Regions from separate parts of the Bacillus thuringiensis genome, predicted to be linked through region 2. Evidence: riboswitches for the same ligand, from Rfam matches in the RefSeq annotation. Region 2 holds a riboswitch; the other holds the start of a gene.

Region 1 (9,187 bases), 2.5 Mb from region 2:
GTAATGTTGTTTTTTATTTAAAATCGTTCCGATGCCATCAATATGTCCTGAAACGAAATGTCCACCGAATCGTCCGTTTGCAGCCATTGCTCGCTCTAAATTTACTTTAGAGTGGGGTTTAAGCATGCGAAGTGATGTCGACTGCATCGTTTCAGGCATTGCATCAACTGTAAATGAATTAGTTGTAAAGCTTGTTACAGTTAAGCAAATACCGTTCACCGCGATACTATCACCTAAGTGAATATCTGATAAAATTTTCTTTGCATGAATCGTTAATTTCATCGCTTCTCCGCTTTGTTGCATGTTTGCTATCGTTCCTAATTCGTCTACAATTCCTGTAAACATTCCGTCACCTCGTTTCGGGCATTCGCAACAATTTTTATATCATCACCAATTTGTTTCATCTCTTGAATTTTCAAGGAAAGCGCATCTTGTAATTTTGAAAAACCATTTCCTCCAAATAAAGTAGGAGCATCTTTCCCACCAATTAATTTCGGGCTTATATAGGTTACAATTTCATTAAAATTGTTTGTTTTTAAGAAACTTGCATGAATCGATTGGCCACCTTCAACGAATAGAGAAAGAATTTGTTTTTCTCCAAGAAAGGAAAGAAGGTCCTCAATTTCTATATGCTTCGTTTCCATTTGGAATATAGCTATATTTTTAGATTCATAAGAAGATATCTTCTCTTTCTTTACATCCTTACCGACAATAATCCATGTCGGTGCTAAACCATCTGTTATGACATGAGAAGATGGTGGTGTTCGTAAATGGGTATCTAAAACAACGCGAATAGGGTGTTTCCCACCATTTGGAATTCTTGTTGTTAAATGTGGGTTATCAGCTATAACTGTATTTACTCCAACAAGAATTGCATCATGTGTATGGCGATATTGGTGAACATCAGCACGTGCTTCTTCACCTGTAATCCACTTACTTTCACCAGTTACAGTTGCTGTTTTTCCATCTAAGCTCATCGCTGTTTTTATTGTTACAAAAGGGCGTTTCGTTTTCATGTAGTGAAAAAAGTAGCGATTTAATAAAACTGCTTCTGCTTCAAGAACACCGGTAGTTACTTCAATTCTAGCTTCCTCTAATCTTCTTTTTCCATTACCAGAAACGAGCGGATTACAATCGAGAGTAGCAATTACAACACGCTTAACTCCTTTTTCGATGAGCAATTCACAACAAGGTGGTGTTTTTCCAAAGTGGCTACACGGTTCCAGTGTTACATAAACGGTAGCGTCTTTGGCGTTCTGACCAGCCATTTGAAGGGCATGAACTTCTGCGTGTTCTTCACCAGCTCGTAAATGAGCCCCCATACCAACGATGTTTCCATCTTTTACAACAACAGCACCAACCATAGGATTTGGACTTGTTTGTCCTGATGTTCCTTCTGCTAACAGCAGGGCAATCCTCATATATTCTTGATCTGTCATTTTCTTCACCTCTCCTAAAAAAATCAAAAAACCCCAAGGATTTAATATCCTTGGGGTTTGGGAGACGTGATTTCTAGAAATATAGTTTGAATACGAAAGCATAGGAAAGAAACCTAACGATAATTGATATTTCTGCATAAGGAAAAAACCTAGCAAAATATCGAATTTTTAAACGCTAGTTGTCTCTTTTTATTTCAGTATAAAAAATAAGTATAGAAAATTAAACATATATAAAGAATCAAAATGAATCTTTAAAAATATGCATACTGAAATAAAAGTGTATTCACTATATAAAAAACTAGAAACATATCCTTCTCCCATCCAGACTATACTGTCGGCCCTAGAGTTTCACTAGATCCACCGTTTTCGAGTTGAAAACGGGTCACGGACTTAGAAGTTTTCACTTCATCACCGCCGGTTGGGAATTTCACCCGACCCCGAAGGATGCTGTTTGCTCAAATTATAGCACAAAAAAAATAAAAGGCTAGTAAAAAATATTCGAATGTGAAGAATTGTGTGAAAATATATGCAGGCTGGAATGGAAATAAAAGTATTAGAAATGTTGTAAGGAGAAGGGATATAACGGAGTTGCTAAAAAGAAAAAACATGCACAAAAAAATGTGCATGTCACATGTAAAATTATTCTGCCTCTGGTGCTCTAACAACGGACTCGAATTTACCTTTATGCGAAGCGTCGCAATAAGGCATATTTTTTGATAAGCCACAACGGCATAAAGAAAATGCCGGTTTTGCTGGGAATACATTCCCTTGTGAGTCGACTAATTCCACGTCCCCTGTAACGCGAAAAGAGCCATTATCATTTACTTTAATTTGTACTTTTGCCAACGTTATCCCTCCTTCCCAAACGCTTAATTTCATCATATAATCAAGGGAAGTGCTTGGCAATATAAAGTGAAACTTTAATTAGTGGGGGAGGCATCCCCCACTAATTATTAGTTGAACCAATCGGGCTTTTAGGGGCAGTTAATCTCCCACCTAACTTCTTTGTTTCAGCCGAATTTTGAGGTGGGAGTTTTACTGCCCGCAAATAGCGGGGAAAAAAGAGCACTTTGTTTGAGAAAGAAGAGAGTGTTATAATAGTTTTCATAACTGACTAGAGTAAGGTGACGAGAGATGGATAAACAATTACATACATTACGAAACATTGCAAATGAGCGCACGTGGGCATCATTTTTGAATGATAATCATCCATATAGTTTGTTACATTGGTCCATTGCAGGTGTAGGGCAAGAGGCAAAGGATGTTTGGTTACTTCAAGATGAAGTAACATTTCAAACGACAGAATTTCCAACGTTAGATGATGCAATGCAATGGATTTCTGAAAATATGGAACAAGTTACAGACGTTTTAGCGCAATAAAAAAACAGGCTTATGCAAGCCTGTTTTTTGTTTCTTTCACATATGTGTTTAAAAATTGATCGATGGCTGCTTCGTACTCTTCTTTATTTTCGTTATAAGAGCAAGCGTGTGCACCGTGTTCTGCAATATAAAGTTGCTTATTATTTTCTTTCGCTTCATATAACGCTTTTGTCATATCAGCTAAAATATAGTCGTCATCTTTACTATGAATAAAGAGAACGGGATTGTTAATGTTTTTTATACAGTCGATTGGTGAAACTTCACGAATTGTATAACCGTCACGAACTTTTAAAAATGCGTTTGCTAAAGGTAATAAAGGCCATTTTGGTAAATGGAATTCAACCTTTAAACGGTGCTGTAATTGTCCGTGAAAATCAGAGAAAGGACAATCTGCAATATAGAAATCAGCACCATCTTCTACAAGTCCTGCGTATTGAAGAATTGTTGCAGCTCCCATAGATTCACCATGAATACCAAGTGTAATATTGGTTCCAAAACGGCTTTTTAGCCAGTCAACTACGGATTTCAAATCATGCTTTTCATAGTATCCATAGCTTGTTGTTTTTCCGCCAGTTTTACCATGACGACGATGATCGTAAATGAGGACATTATATCCCCTTTTTAAGAATAAGTTTGCATATTTTACAGAGTTTATTTTATTTACAGTTACACCGTGGCAAAAAACCATAAACTTATTGGAATGACCAGCAGGAATGTAATATCCGTGAAGGTCGTATCCGAATTGTGAAGGGATATGAATTTCTTCTTTATGAAGAGCATCAAAATCCTCTATACGAAAATGTTTTTTCGTTTCTCTTTCGAGTACTTCTTCCTCTGTTTTTTTCTTTAAGTACATCACTTTATTTGTAAAGAAAATCCCAAGGGCAGTTATTGCACCTAGTATAGTAAACAATGCTGCAAAAAAACGTTTCATACTTTACCTCATCCTCCAAATACCGTTACATGTGATACACTTATATTGTATCACAATGATATAAAAGGGGAGAAATAGGAAATGCTGCATATACAAAAAATTACGCCAGCGATGAAAGAAACAATCCGAATGTTCATGTGTAAGAACTGGGGAAGTTCATTGATGGTTTCACGTGGTAAGGGACATCAGTTAGAAGAGTTGCCAGGATTTGTTGCGCTCTCAGATGACAGAATAATCGGAATTATAACGTATGAAGTGACCGGAAATATGTGTGAAATTGTATCGCTAGATAGCTTTGAAGAAAGAAAAGGAATAGGGACGAAACTTGTAGATTGTGTATTACAAGTTGCAGAAGAAGAGCGGTGCAGACAGGTTTGGCTTATTACAACAAATGATAATATGAATGCGTTACGATTTTACCAAAAACGTAATTTTGTAATGACTAATTTATATGTGAATGCGGTAGAGGAGGCACGAAAAATAAAGAAAGAAATTCCACGTATTGGATATGATAATATCCCAATTTTACATGAAATTCAGTTGGAGTATCATTTAGTCAAATGATGTAACAATTTTCAGAAATATGAGTTATTAATCTTGACGGATAGTGTAATTTAGGTTACCGTAAAATTGTAATCTATTACCATATTAAGGGGTGACGATGTGGCAACTATACGTGATGTTGCAAAATTGGCAGGTGTTTCAGTCGCAACCGTTTCACGAGTTATTAATGAAAAAGGATACGTTCATGAGGACACAGTAAAACAAGTAAAGGAAGCAATTGAAGAATTACGTTATAGGCCAAACAGTGCAGCGAAGCCACTATTTAAAGAGAATTCAACGATAATTGCATTACTTGTAGATAATTTATGTAACCCATCAAACATCACTTTGCTACATTGTATTGAGGAAATAGCATATAAAGAAGGCTATCAAATCATTATTTGTAATATAGAGAATAAAGATAGATACATACATATGCTGAAGCAAAATAACATTGCAGGTGTTATTTTGACAAGGGCAGTTTTTAAAAGTATAGGAGAAATTCCATTTCCGTTTGTTGTGATTGATGAGCAACAATCACATGCAAATTATTATGAAAGTGGGCAGAGAGCTGTTTCTTTATTAAAAGAGAAAGGGTGTCACTTTCTTGCATATTTCGGTGAGGGAGAAGAAAGTGAAGAAATGGAAGATCATATAGCAGGGTTTTTAGACGCTGTTTGGGATGAAGGAATCTCTTATCGAGAAGAATGTGTACAAGGGTATACAAATAAACAATTTATTACATTATTGCAAAATAATCCGTATATAGATGGAATTGTAACCTCAAGTGATCAGATTGCTATTGAGTTAATTCGGTCAGCGAGATTTCTAAATATACATATACCAGATAAATTAAAAATTGTTGGACCGAATGGGAGCATAGAGTGTGAATGGATAGGCTCATCACTACCGGCAATTGAAAGCTATGTCAAAGATAATGGAAAAGTAGCTTTTCAACAATTAAAAGGAAAAATAAAAAAGTAAAAGGTGCGTTTTATACGCACCTTTTTATAATGTAATTGCGGCAATAAAGCCAAATATAAGTAACGGTATATTGTAATGTAGAAAAGTGGGTACACATGTATCCCATATATGATGGTGCTGACCATCAGCATTTAAACCGGATGTTGGTCCAAGGGTACTATCTGATGCTGGAGATCCTGCGTCACCTAGTGCTCCGGCTGTACCGATAATTGCAATTGTGGCCATTGGACTAAATCCAAGCTGAATGCAAAGAGGTACAAAAATGGTTGTTAAGATAGGGATGGTTGAAAAGGATGAACCAATTCCCATCGTAACGAGAAGTCCAATAACGAGCATAAGAAATGCAGCGAGTGGTTTGTTATTTCCAATTATATGTGCACTCGTTTGCACCAGTGATTCAACATGTCCTGTTTTTCGAAGGACAGCGCCGAATCCAGCGGCAGCAATCATAACAAAGCCAATAAAGGACATCATACGCATTCCGCTTGTTAATATCGCATCTGCTTCTTTAAGTGGTAGACTGCCACTAACTGATAAGACGATAATACCTGCTAAAGCACCGAAAATCATTGATTCTGTTGTTAATTGAACAGTTAATGTAGCAATGATAGATAATAACCCGAAAGTAATGCTACGTTTTGTATAGGGAACGATTTCATTTTCGGTAGTATGAATTTGTTCTGTTTCATACGTACGAGGTTTTCGGTACGTAATGAATACCGCTACACATAATCCAATAATCATACCAATTGCTGGAATAGTCATTGCTTTTGGAATAAGTGTGACATCAAATGTAAGGCCGCTTTGCGCAGCGTTGGTTTGTAATACGTCATGATAAATTTTTCCGAATCCTGCAGGGATCCACATATAAGGAGTAATCAATCCAAATGTAATAATACATGTGACAAGTCTGCGATCCACTTTCAGCTCATTTAATACTTTTAAAAGTGCTGGAATTAAGATGGGGATGAAAGCAATGTGAACAGGAATCACATTTTGTGAGAAACAAGCCATCGTTAAAATAATGAATAAAATAAGTATTTTAGAATAAACTTGTTTTTTCGTGTCTTGTTCATTGCCAATCCATTTTAATGCAGTTTGAATCATAGCATCTGGAAGTCCTGTTTTGGAAAGGGAAATAGCGAAACCACCAAGCATCGCATAACTTAAAGCGATTGGAGCACTGTTTCCAAGACCAGTTGTAAAAGTGTTAATCGTTTCTGAAATACCGAGTCCGCCGATAATTCCGCCTGTTAAAGCTCCAACAATGATGGCGACAATGACCTGGACACGTAACAAACTAAGCAATAGCATAATTGCTACTGCGACGAGTACAGCGTTCATAATAAATGTAATCTCCCTAAATTTTTATTCTGTTAAGACAAGTAAATATGAAACATTTTGCTATGTTTATACATACTTGCGACATATTATTATAAAATGTTTTCTATGAAATGTAAAAGAGCCTTTTGTTACTAATGCTGAAAAGCTAGCTCTTGTTTAATTGATCGCAAAGAATTGGCGAATAATTCTGGTTCTTCTAAATCAGGAGAATGTGCTGAATTTGGGAACCAAATCATCTTTTTTATAGGCGCTTCAATAATATCGCAATATTCCTGAACGAGTGCATAAGGAGTTTGATAATCATAGCGACCAGAACAAAAATAAACTGGAATAGATAAACTTGAGATAGAAGAAAAGAAATCGATTGTCAGCATTTCTTCCCATAAAACGCCAGATTTTAAATTTCCTGCGAGAAACTTGAACCAATCTAATAGCGTATACTCAGGAGAAAAGAAACCTTTTCGTATGAAAGAAAAGGAAGATCCGTTTTGGATTGCGCCTCCAAATGTGCCAAGCCACTTTCTTTGAATAATGAGACGTCTCGTATCTAAAAATGGTGGTTTGCCTAATTTTAAAAGGGAAGCTAATGCTTTTTTATGATTATGTTTTTTTGCAGAATGAATTAAATGTTGATATAGCAATTCTTCATTTTGTTTCATATGTACAATTTGCCCAATACCGATGTAAGCCTCGATATACTTTGGATATTGATGTGCTATGTTAAGCCCAATAATACTTCCCCAAGAATGACCAGCGAGAAATAGTTTTTGTTTGTTGAACCTTTTAAGTACATATTGAATCACTTCTTTTGCATCGGAAACGAATTGTTCGATTGTGAAATTTGCTCCGAAATCTTTCATTGAAAAGGATTTACCAGCCCCGCGCTGATCCCAATTAATAACAATAAATTGCTTCTCTAATTCTTTTTGAAAATGGCGAATAAATCCGATTTGTGCCATCCCAGGTCCGCCGTGACAGCATAATAAAATAGGTTGCTCTACGTTTTGTCCACGCATAAGGAGAGTTTGTTTTCGATTATTTATCATAACGCTTTCTATCGTAGCGATACTATTAGGAATGAGTTGTTTGTTTTCGTTATAGAACTGAGGGGTGTAGCTACGAAAAAGCATATTGAAAACCTCCTTTTGTGAAATCGTATGAATCGCACAGGCTATTCATTTTGCATATACTGTTAGAAAATCATTGTAACATACCATACTAGTGTCATTTCAACACGGGAGGAGGGAAATTGTGACGATTGGAGAAATTATAGATGGTTTAAATAGACGTGAATCCATCGCTATTATAGCAAAACGTCTTGAAATAAGCCCGTATACATTATCGAAGAAATTAAGATTGATTGGATATGAATATGATGGAGAGCAGAAGAAACGTATTTTTGTAGGAGATGGAGAAGAACCACGTCACTTACAACTCCAAGAAGCGACCGCCCTTCAATATGAGAAAACAGATTATCAATTATTAATTTACGAGCAATTACAAAGCATTTATGAGTTACTAAGAAAAAGAGACGAAGTAATTGCACCAATTATGAGTAAGAGTACAGAGAAAAAGAGACGAACCTTTTCTATTAATACAGAAATATTAGCAAGATTGGACCTTATATCAGAATCGAAAGGAATTCAAAAGTCTAAACTTGTAGAAGAGGCGTTGCAACAATTTTTACAGCAATATGAAGTTGATAAAACATCACATTTTGATAACTAAAGAAAAGGATACTATGTTCATTGGAAGAACGAGTATCCTTTTTATGATGTATATTACGTATAAAATAGAGGATCAGTACAAATCCTTTATGGCGTGAAAAATGAAATTTATTATTAGAGAAACACTTAATTTACTTTTTGAATTCTTCCATCAATAACTGGCTGAATTGGTTCTTTTAATTGTTTTACGTAATCGACTAACGCTTCAAAGTCGTTTGGACCAGTTTCTGCATTTTTACCATTTTTAAATGATACGAATCCGTCACCGCCAGAAGCTAAGAAGGCATTTGCAACTACGCTATACGTTGTAGATGGAGATAATTCTTCTCCGTTTGTTAAACGTATATTTGTAACTTTTTCACCGTTTGGTTTATTTACATCCCACGTATATTGAATACCTGAAATTTGAAGCATTCTTGTTGTTCCTTTTTGCCATTGCTGATTTAAAATATCGCGAATGTCTTGACCTGTTAAATCTACTTTAATCAATTGATTTCCAAAAGGTTGAATGCCGTATAACTCACCCCACGTAATATCACCAGCATCTAAGTCATTACGAATGCCACCAGGATTCATGAGGGCGATTTGAGTTTGCATCGTTTGACGCTGAGCATCGGCAACTAAATTTCCAAGAGTGGACTCACCAGCATCATTTTGTTTACGGTCGATAGGTGCTGTAGATTTTCCGACCACTTCATTTACAAGTGGTGCGATTTTTTCTTTATATTGATCTAGTTTTTTCTTTACTTGTTTATCAGGTTCTACACCTTCATGATACGTTGTAACAACTTCAGCTTTTTTCTTTACAATATCCTTTGTTTTACGATCAATTGTTA
Region 2 (9,187 bases):
TTCGTGGATAAACTAAATAATTCAGCTCTCTCATTTGGATAAGATATAATTTCAGCTAATAGTGGAAATTCATTTTCTTTATCACGTACTTCTTGTATAAAGAAATGCATTGTACCCCAAAATAAAAAATACACCCTAAATATATCTTGTTTCGTAATTTCTGCTAATTGTTGCAATGTACAACCAATACGTTCATAGCCCGTTAGTCGATATGTTACAATCGTCGCTTCTATCGCATTACTCTTTTCCAAAAGATTATGTACTTCCGTCCATAGTTTCCTCGCCAACTCACTTCTCTTATATGGCCTTCCTGTTAGAAAACGTTTTACCCACATCATTATTTCTGTATCTTGTTGAATTGGGATAAACTTCGTATTATTCTGTTGTAAATTTGATATGGTTTGAATAATCAATGATAATCTTTTCCAAAATGTTTCACCTAATTCACCATAATGTAAACCATGCAAATGCGCTGGAAAAGCATAAACTTCCTCCCATTTATGTAACTGCATTTTACCCGTAGGTGTTAACACATATGTATTTTCATGTATTTCTTGAATAAAATCCGCTTGCAACAACTTTACAACTTCACCATCATAGTCATTTCTATTTAATGATTTATATATTCCGAATAAAAAAGAAATCCGGAACATATTTCCATCTTGCAAAGTTTGCGAAGAACGTTTGCCCTTTAGTAAATAATAAATAGAAGAAACGGTTCTTTCACCATTCAATTGTTTTAAACAATGCAACAAAGTATATTGTATTTGCATGACCGCTTCCACCTTCCAATCTTAACTTCATTCTTTTCAGTACAATTACACTATCTACTGTCGCTCATTAAACTTATCATATAAGAACTATATACTTGTATATATTCTATTGTATCAAACGAAATCACATTTACGTATTTTGAAAATCTTATGACATAATTCAAAAATAAGTTGACACTCTAATTGATAAGCATTATCATTATAATTTTATGTTGAAAAGTTTCACAAACCGTTTTACAATAAGGTTATAATTTTTATGGCGAGCTTTTCACATACATATTATCAGGAGGGAAAAAAGATGGCAAAATATACAATCGTTGATAAAGATACTTGTATTGCATGTGGTGCTTGTGGCGCTGCTGCACCAGACATTTATGACTATGATGATGAAGGTATTGCATTTGTAACATTAGACGATAACCAAGGTATCGTTGAAATTCCAGATGTATTAATTGAAGATATGATGGATGCATTCGAAGGCTGTCCAACTGACTCAATTAAAGTTGCTGACGAATCATTCGACGGAGACGCTTTAAAATTCGAATAGTCTTTTATTAACTTCAAAAAATGCCCCTCATATTGATGAGGGGCATTTTTTGTATCTGAATTTTATTTTCCTTAATAAAAAACCATTAGTAGTTCCACACTACTAATGGTTTTAATATTTATTATGCATTTTTCATTTTTGCAAACACCCATACTTTCAGGCGTGAAAATAATGCTACAAATACAATTGTTACAACAATTCCTTTAATTAAATTAAATGGTAAGATTGCCGTTACAACCGTTGTTCTTATAGCTTCGCTAGACATAGCCGGTGAATTTAAAAACCAAGTGTAAGCCGGGAATATGATGATGTAGTTTAATACACTCATAATAAGTGCCATTGTAATTGTCCCTAGCATTAATCCTGTCGTTAAACTCTTTACAGTACGATACTTTCTAAATAAGAAAGCTGCTGGTCCAATAAATAAACATCCTGCAATAAAGTTTGCAATTTCTCCAACTGGTACTCCCGTTAAACTTCCTTGAATCCCGTAATGTAAAATGTTCTTTATCGCCTCTACAATCACTCCTGCTACTGGTCCAAAGATAATTGCTGCAATTAGAGCTGGTACATCACTAAAATCAATTTTCAAAAATGGCGGAAGCCCTGGGAACGGGAAATCCAACATCATTAGTAAATATGCAATACTACTTAGCATCGCTACACTCACCATCTGCACTACACTGTTTTTTTGTTTCATCTTTCTCTCTCCTTTTCCATCGATCATCTCATGGAAAGTGGAAAGGTTCTGCTATGCCTATTTTTTCATAGAACGAAAAAACCCTTTGTGTTTTACACAAAGGGAGAATTTAAGGCACATCAAACAGACGTTCAAATCCATATCTTTTTTGAACGCTTGAACCTCCATCTTCTCCCATCCAGACTATACTGTCGGCTTTGGAATCACACCAAATCCTGCCTTAACGGCTCGCGGGCTTAGAACAAAATCATAAATAGTTCATCACCGCCGGTCGGGATTTTCACCCTGCCCCGAAGATAGACCGATATTCTATTTTCCCCTTCATTATACAACAACCTCATAACATTGTGAACTAAAAAATTGTAACTTATTTATAATTAGTTATTTATTTTTCGTAACAACAAATAAATTGCGAGATATTTTACAATACAATCCATATTTTTTATTATTCGGCATTTCTCTTTTGAATTCCCTAGTCATATATAATTAAAAGTGATAAGATATTGAATTGTTAAGATAAGAACATTTTCTGAGTTATGGAGGAAATGTCATGAAAAAAGAAAAGAGACATTCTATTCGAGAAGCGATGAAAAAAAATTTAAGAAAAGAATACTTTTATTTAAAAAAAGAATTACTTTTCTACTGCCCAATTGATTTAGGTACATTCTCAAACGAGACATACTATGCTACTTTCGATGAAGATGGCATCAGTATTTATCAGTATGATAAAAAAACAGAAAGTAAATTAAAATTGTGTGAGCGTCATCCGTGGAAGAGTTGGAATAAAGTGAAGATTGATCACTATTTGACAACTTCTCAATTTATTTTTCAGGGTGAGCGAAATTGGATCTTATCTCTTTTTCAAAAAGGAAAAGAAGCTCAAAAAATTATTGAAGAGCATACATCTTTACAAACAGAAGTTGTTTCCCGCTCTTTCTTAAAAAAACTTCCCGGTTTTCGTTCTAATACACCACTGAATAAATACATCGGTAGCATTTGTTACACTGCACTTATTGCATTTTTATTAAAATGGATGATTCCATTTCAAGCACCACAAATCGCCCTGTATTCTATTTCAATTGGTTGTATGCTTCTTGGCCTACTTTGTTTGACAATCGGTTTAATTGAACCGACTATCGTACTGTTTCGAACAAAAGAGAAAACAAGAACAAAAGTTTTTTACTTATATAGCTATTTAGCTATTTCTGGATTTATATGTGTCTTTATTTTTTGGTAAAAGAAACCGTCCCAAAATAAATTTTGGGACGGTTTTCTTTTAGATATAGATACTCTAATTCACTCAATACTTCTAGCAGAAGCGCCCATATAATTTCATTTACATTGAACCTTATTTAAGAATATTCAAAGTTTAAATTTTGAGACGTTGCCTTCACTTAACATATAATTGTTGATTAGGATAAATTAGCTCTTGCTGCAATCCATTTTTTTCTTTAATTTCCTTAAGTGTCATACTAAATTTCCGTGCAATACTAACTAAAGTATCCCCTTTTTGTACGACATATAATGATGAAGAAACAACTTCATTTCTTTGTTCACTTAAAACAAGCAATGGGTTCATCGCATTCTTTTTCGCCATCGTCCATCTTCCTTGATGAAGTTCTAGATGTAAGTGTGCACCTCGCGACTCTCCCGTGTTCCCTACTTCTCCAATTTTTTCTCCTTTTGAAATATAATCTCCTTGATCCACATATCTCTTATTTAAATGTGCATATACAGCCTCATATTCTCCGTGTTTAATAAATACAACATTTCCATAACTACTTGAATAATAAGACTTCGTTACCTTACCATCTTGGATAGCTGCCACAGGCGTTCCAATCGGCGCAGCTACATCAATACCATAGTGTTTTCCATGCCTTGTCCCAAAATAATCACTTATCTGACCTTCAACAGGCCATGTCCATCGATTTTCTTCTGCGTAAACATGTAATTGAGATACAAACAGTATACTCAATAACATGACGCCGCATTTTAAAACTTTCATATACATCCTCCGTTTTCTAGTTAACACCATACCTTCTCTATTTTGGTATATTACAGAAAAAAGTATACAAAAAAAAGAAAGTGAATTACTTCACTTCCTTCTCTTTCTTGTCACGAAAAACTAATGCACTACGGTTATACTCCACATCTTTCACTTGTAATCGGGCATTTATTACTCTAGCTATCGCAAACAAATAATCAGATAATCTATTTACATACTTTAAGACAACTTCATTTATATTCACTTCTTTTTGCAATGATACTATAGAGCGTTCTGCTCTTCTTACAACGGTACGTGCAATATGAATAGTAGCCGCCGCCTCGCTACCACCTGGCAAAATAAAGCGCTCTAATGCCGGGGCTTCTTCTATATACAAATCAATCTTTCTTTCTAAGCTACCAACCATCTCAATTGTCACTTTATAAGGAATTTTTTGTTCCACTATTGCCAAGTCTCCTCCGCAATCAAATAGTTCATGTTGAATATTTTCGAGCTCATTGTAAATATCTCTAAAAGCCCCGCCTTGAAGCTTAGTCATTGCATATCCAATATGAGAATTTGCCTCGTCTATTGTTCCATAAGCTTCCACACGGATATCATCTTTATCCACCCTGCCACCTATTACACTTGTCGTTCCTTTATCTCCTGTTTTTGTATATAATTTCATTTCTTCACAGCACCTCTCTCGTTATTCTTAATTCGACCAAGATAGAAAAAAGTTCTACCATTCTTTATTTAATTGAGTTTACAAAAAAATAAAAAACAGCAGAACTTTATTCATTATCAACTTTAAAAACGTATATCTAAATTATACGATTCGGTAAATATACAGAGAATGTAGTTCCTTCTCCAACAATACTTGAAACAGAAATTTTACCATCATGACCTTGAACAATGTTTTTCGCAATCGCAAGCCCGAGTCCTGTTCCACCCTTTTTCCCACGTGTTCTTGCTTTATCAGCTTTATAGAAACGATCAAATAAAAATGGAATATCCTCTTCTGGAATGCCTGCACCCGAATCTTGCACTTCAAAAATGAGGTCATTATTTTTCGTATCAATTACAAGCGTTACATGTCCACCCGCATTCGTATGACGAATTGCGTTATCAATCAAGTTCGTCAACACTTGTTCCATCCGATCTGCATCAAACGCATATTCTTCGATCGGATTTCGGAAATCAACTGTTAGTTCAACTTCTTTATCCTTTGCAATCCCTTGGAATTTACGACCAATTTTTTCAACAAACGGATGTATATCCACTTCACCAATATGTAACTCTACATGACCGCTTTCCATACGAGCTAAATCTAACAATTCATTTACAAGTTTACCTAAACGAACAGATTCATCATAAATAATTTGAACAAACTCATCAATTTCCTCTTTCGTTTGCACAATATCATCTAAAATCGCTTCACTATACCCTTGTAGCATTACCATTGGTGTACGAAGTTCATGCGATACATTCGCAATAAAGTCTTGACGCATCTTTTCAAGACGACGTTCTTCCGTCATATCTCGCAGTACTGCTACAGCTCCACGAATTTTCGTTTGATTGTAAAGCGGCGTCATAAGAACTACATAGTTCCCTTTTTGTAAATTAATTTCAACAACTTGTTGTTGTTCGCTTTCTACAACGAGATGGAATAGTTCCACAAGTTCAGAAGGTAGTTTTTTACTTAGCTCTATCTCTTTTTCTTCTTGCCAAACTTGTAAGAAATGTTCGGCCGGCGGATTGATTACTACAACTTCACCTTCTTGATTTAACGTAATAACCCCATCTGCCATACTACTCAAAATACTTGCTAACTGCTCTTTTTCTTGTTGCAAGGCGTTCATATTGAACTTCAACTGTTTTCCCATTTGATTTAAGGCCGTTGCAAGCTCACCAATCTCATCCTGAGATACCATAGGAGCCTTTGCATCAAACTTACCACGTGACACTTCAAAAGCAACCTCACGCATTTTACGAAGCGGCGCTGTAATCCGAGTAGATAAGAAGAACGCAAAGAAAGTTGTTAATATAATCGCAATTCCAGCCGATAAGAAAATAAAATCAGTCGTTCTTTCCATACCTTGTATCGGTACTTGTAAAGATTCATATACGAACACTGCACTTTGATTTTTTGATTGCACTGGTTTTCCTACGATCATAATATCATTTTCGGTGTTTTTATTCTTCCTACTATTAGACGCTTTTCTAACGTTATTTTTAATTTCTTTTTTGTCCGTAAAAACAGCAGCTAATTCTTTATCTTCTTTTAAATCATCCATTGTAAGGGTGACTAACCCTTCTTGTTTCGGTGAAGAAGAGATTTCCTTACCATCTTCTACAATAATAATCCTTGAAAGTGGATCAGAGAATTTGTACGCGATATTCTCAATCGTTTTTACATCGGCACCTTCTTCAATTAACTCCGAAACACTTGTTGCGACTTTTTGAAGCCTAGCTTCACTCATATCAACATAATACGTTCTAAAAAACTGTGAAAGTAAAATCGCAACAAATCCAAGAACAAACGAAACGAGAAGTAATATGGTCATCCATAACTTCCCTACTACACTTCTCCAAAGCATCAGTCGTTCACAACCTCGAATTTGTAACCTACACCCCAAACAGTAACAATCATTTTCGCTGCATCTGGTGATTTTTTGCTTAACTTCTCACGTAAACGCTTTACATGTGTATCAACTGTACGTAAATCTCCGAAGAATTCATATTGCCATACTTCTTTTAACAGTTGCTCACGATCGAATACTTTATCAGGAGCTTTCGCTAAAAATAATAGTAACTCATATTCTTTCGGCGTTAAGTTTACTTCATTACCATCTGCAGTAACACGGTGTGCATCATTATCAATTGTTAAGTGCGGGAATACAGTAACATCTTTTGTTGTTGTATCTTGTGTAAAAAATGTTGTTGGTACAGCACGACGTAATACCGCTTTCACACGTAGCACGACCTCACGTGGACTAAATGGCTTTACAATATAATCATCTGTTCCAACTTCAAATCCTTGTACTCTATTTACTTCTTCACCTTTTGCTGTCAGCATAATAATTGGTGTCGCTTTCTTCTCACGAACCCCTCTACATACTTCAATGCCATCTTTACCAGGCATCATAAGATCTAATAAGATTAAATCGTAATCATTTTGCAACGCCATTTCTAAAGCTGTATCACCATTATCTGCTTCTTCAATTGTGTATTGTTCTCTTTCTAAGTACATTTTCAATAAACGACGAATACGATCCTCATCATCTACAATTAAAATTCTTGATTCATTTTCCATCTCTACCCGCTGCGTACTCTCACCTCAGCGGTTCACACCTACCCTTCTTTACTATTATGTTGCGCTATTCTCGTTTATTTAAGCAATCTTCTAAATGTTTCACTTCCCATATTATGCTTCACAAGAATAATAAATTTTGTTCGATTTTTTTCCAAAACTATGTATTTTTTTTGAACAGTATATAATGTCCTCGACATCATTTTACAAAATCAACCGCTACTTTGTCATGTTTTTCTCAAAAAAGAAGAAAAGTTGACAAAAATAAAATAGGAAAGTGACATGCACTCTCCTATTTTATTTCTCTACGCATATGAATGTAAACCGGCAATAATTAAGTTTACTACAATAAAATTAAACATAATAATTGCAAAACCAATTACTGCAAGCCAAGCTGATTTCTCTCCATGCCACCCTTTAGATAATCGTAAATGTAGTACTGCAGCATAAAAGAGCCACGTTATAAGTGCCCAAACCTCTTTCGGATCCCAGCCCCAAAAACGCGTCCACGCTATTTGAGCCCAAATCATTGCAAAAATTAACGCCCCTAATGTGAAAACTGGGAATCCAATTGCAATAGATCGATATCCGATTTCATCTAGTAAATCACTATTCGTATTCTTTACTAACGGCTGAAGTGCCGCCGATACTCGCTTCCGTAAAACAAGTCTTAATACAACATAAAGTAATGTTCCAACTAACACTGACCAAATAACAGTATTTAATTTTTTCGCATTTACAATCGCTGGAACTTCAACTGCCGGTTCTAATTTATTTTCTGTCAGTAACTTCCCTTCATGCGGTCCAACTAAAGCCGGAAGATTATACTTCATTTCCAGTTGTTGTTCATTTTTATCAATCCATTGAAACTTCGCTTCATATTTCATACTAGAAAATACCGTTGTTACTCCAATAAATCCAACTGTACAAACAAGTGTAAATACTACCATCTCTAGCCAAAATGTCCGTTTACTTCTCGTTGATTGATCTACATTTTTCAATAAATACATAACGCCCGTAATAAAACTAATCGCTAAAATTGCTTGTCCTGCTGCTGCAGTCGTCACGTGAATATGTAACCAATTACTTTTTAATGATGGAATAAGCGGAGATATTTCCCTCGGAAACATACTTGCATAGGCAATTAATAAAAGCGCAACTGGTAATGCAAATAGTCCGATTATACTTACGCGGTACATAAAATACATTACAATAAATGCTCCTACAAGCATCATGCCGAAAAATGTACCGAATTCAAAAAAGTTACTAACTGGCGCATGCCCTGATGCAATCCACCTTGTAACAAAATATACTGTTTGTGCTATAAACCCTAAAATTGTAATTGTTATTCCTATATTTGCCCATTTATGACCCTTTTCTTTAATGGCTCCCCCAAAAAATAGAGTCGCAATTAAATATAAAATAAATGCGGTAAAGAGAAAGTTACTACTTATTTGCACCATATCGTTTCCCCACCTTAACTAATTTTTTTATCAATTACTTTATCATTTGGCTGTGGAATTGCTGTACCTTCTATTACTCTTTCAATATCTTTCTTTAAACCGAACCAATTTTTATTCGTATGCCCTGCAATCCACCATTCATCATTAACCCGTTGTATCCAAATACGGCGATGATTCCAATACATACCTTGAATGACACCAACCATAAATATAAATCCTCCAATACCGAGAATCCAAAGCGTTAAATCTTTTCTTACAGTAAGTGCTGTTGCATTTTGCATTTCAACACCTGCAAACGACATTTTATATTTGTTGTTTCCATCAGGTTCTATATTTTGCTGAATACCAACAAAACTCACTTCACCATCTGGTGTTTCAGGTGTAAACATTTTAAATACAAATGCAGG

The links. Region 2 has a riboswitch for FMN ahead of AC241_RS07815 (ECF transporter S component). Riboswitches for the same ligand answer to the same signal wherever they lie in the genome.
Positions count from the first base shown of each region.
Region 1: linked by a shared signal. The riboswitch ahead of ribD (bifunctional diaminohydroxyphosphoribosylaminopyrimidine deaminase/5-amino-6-(5-phosphoribosylamino)uracil reductase RibD) and the one ahead of AC241_RS07815 (ECF transporter S component) in region 2 are both predicted to bind FMN.

Region 1 is NZ_CP012099.1:3,960,890-3,970,076, reverse strand. It holds gene ribE (riboflavin synthase subunit alpha) at 1-345, opposite strand, end outside; gene ribD (bifunctional diaminohydroxyphosphoribosylaminopyrimidine deaminase/5-amino-6-(5-phosphoribosylamino)uracil reductase RibD) at 327-1,439, opposite strand; FMN riboswitch at 1,745-1,888, opposite strand; gene AC241_RS20340 (CDGSH iron-sulfur domain-containing protein) at 2,079-2,285, opposite strand; gene AC241_RS20335 (DUF2552 family protein) at 2,574-2,819, shown strand; gene AC241_RS20330 (alpha/beta hydrolase) at 2,830-3,753, opposite strand; gene AC241_RS20325 (GNAT family N-acetyltransferase) at 3,835-4,317, shown strand; gene AC241_RS20320 (LacI family DNA-binding transcriptional regulator) at 4,417-5,280, shown strand; gene AC241_RS20315 (Na+/H+ antiporter family protein) at 5,305-6,624, opposite strand; gene AC241_RS20310 (alpha/beta fold hydrolase) at 6,756-7,754, opposite strand; gene AC241_RS20305 (ribbon-helix-helix domain-containing protein) at 7,876-8,352, shown strand; gene AC241_RS20300 (bifunctional metallophosphatase/5'-nucleotidase) at 8,478-9,187, opposite strand, start outside.
Region 2 is NZ_CP012099.1:1,473,156-1,482,342, reverse strand. It holds gene AC241_RS07825 (YpbB family protein) at 1-773, opposite strand, end outside; gene AC241_RS07820 (ferredoxin) at 1,072-1,320, shown strand; gene AC241_RS07815 (ECF transporter S component) at 1,442-2,020, opposite strand; FMN riboswitch at 2,183-2,322, opposite strand; gene AC241_RS07810 (hypothetical protein) at 2,571-3,257, shown strand; gene AC241_RS07805 (peptidoglycan DD-metalloendopeptidase family protein) at 3,411-4,025, opposite strand; gene AC241_RS07800 (cob(I)yrinic acid a,c-diamide adenosyltransferase) at 4,111-4,692, opposite strand; gene resE (sensor histidine kinase ResE) at 4,829-6,604, opposite strand; gene resD (DNA-binding response regulator ResD) at 6,604-7,320, opposite strand; gene resC (cytochrome c biogenesis protein ResC) at 7,623-8,780, opposite strand; gene resB (cytochrome c biogenesis protein ResB) at 8,795-9,187, opposite strand, start outside.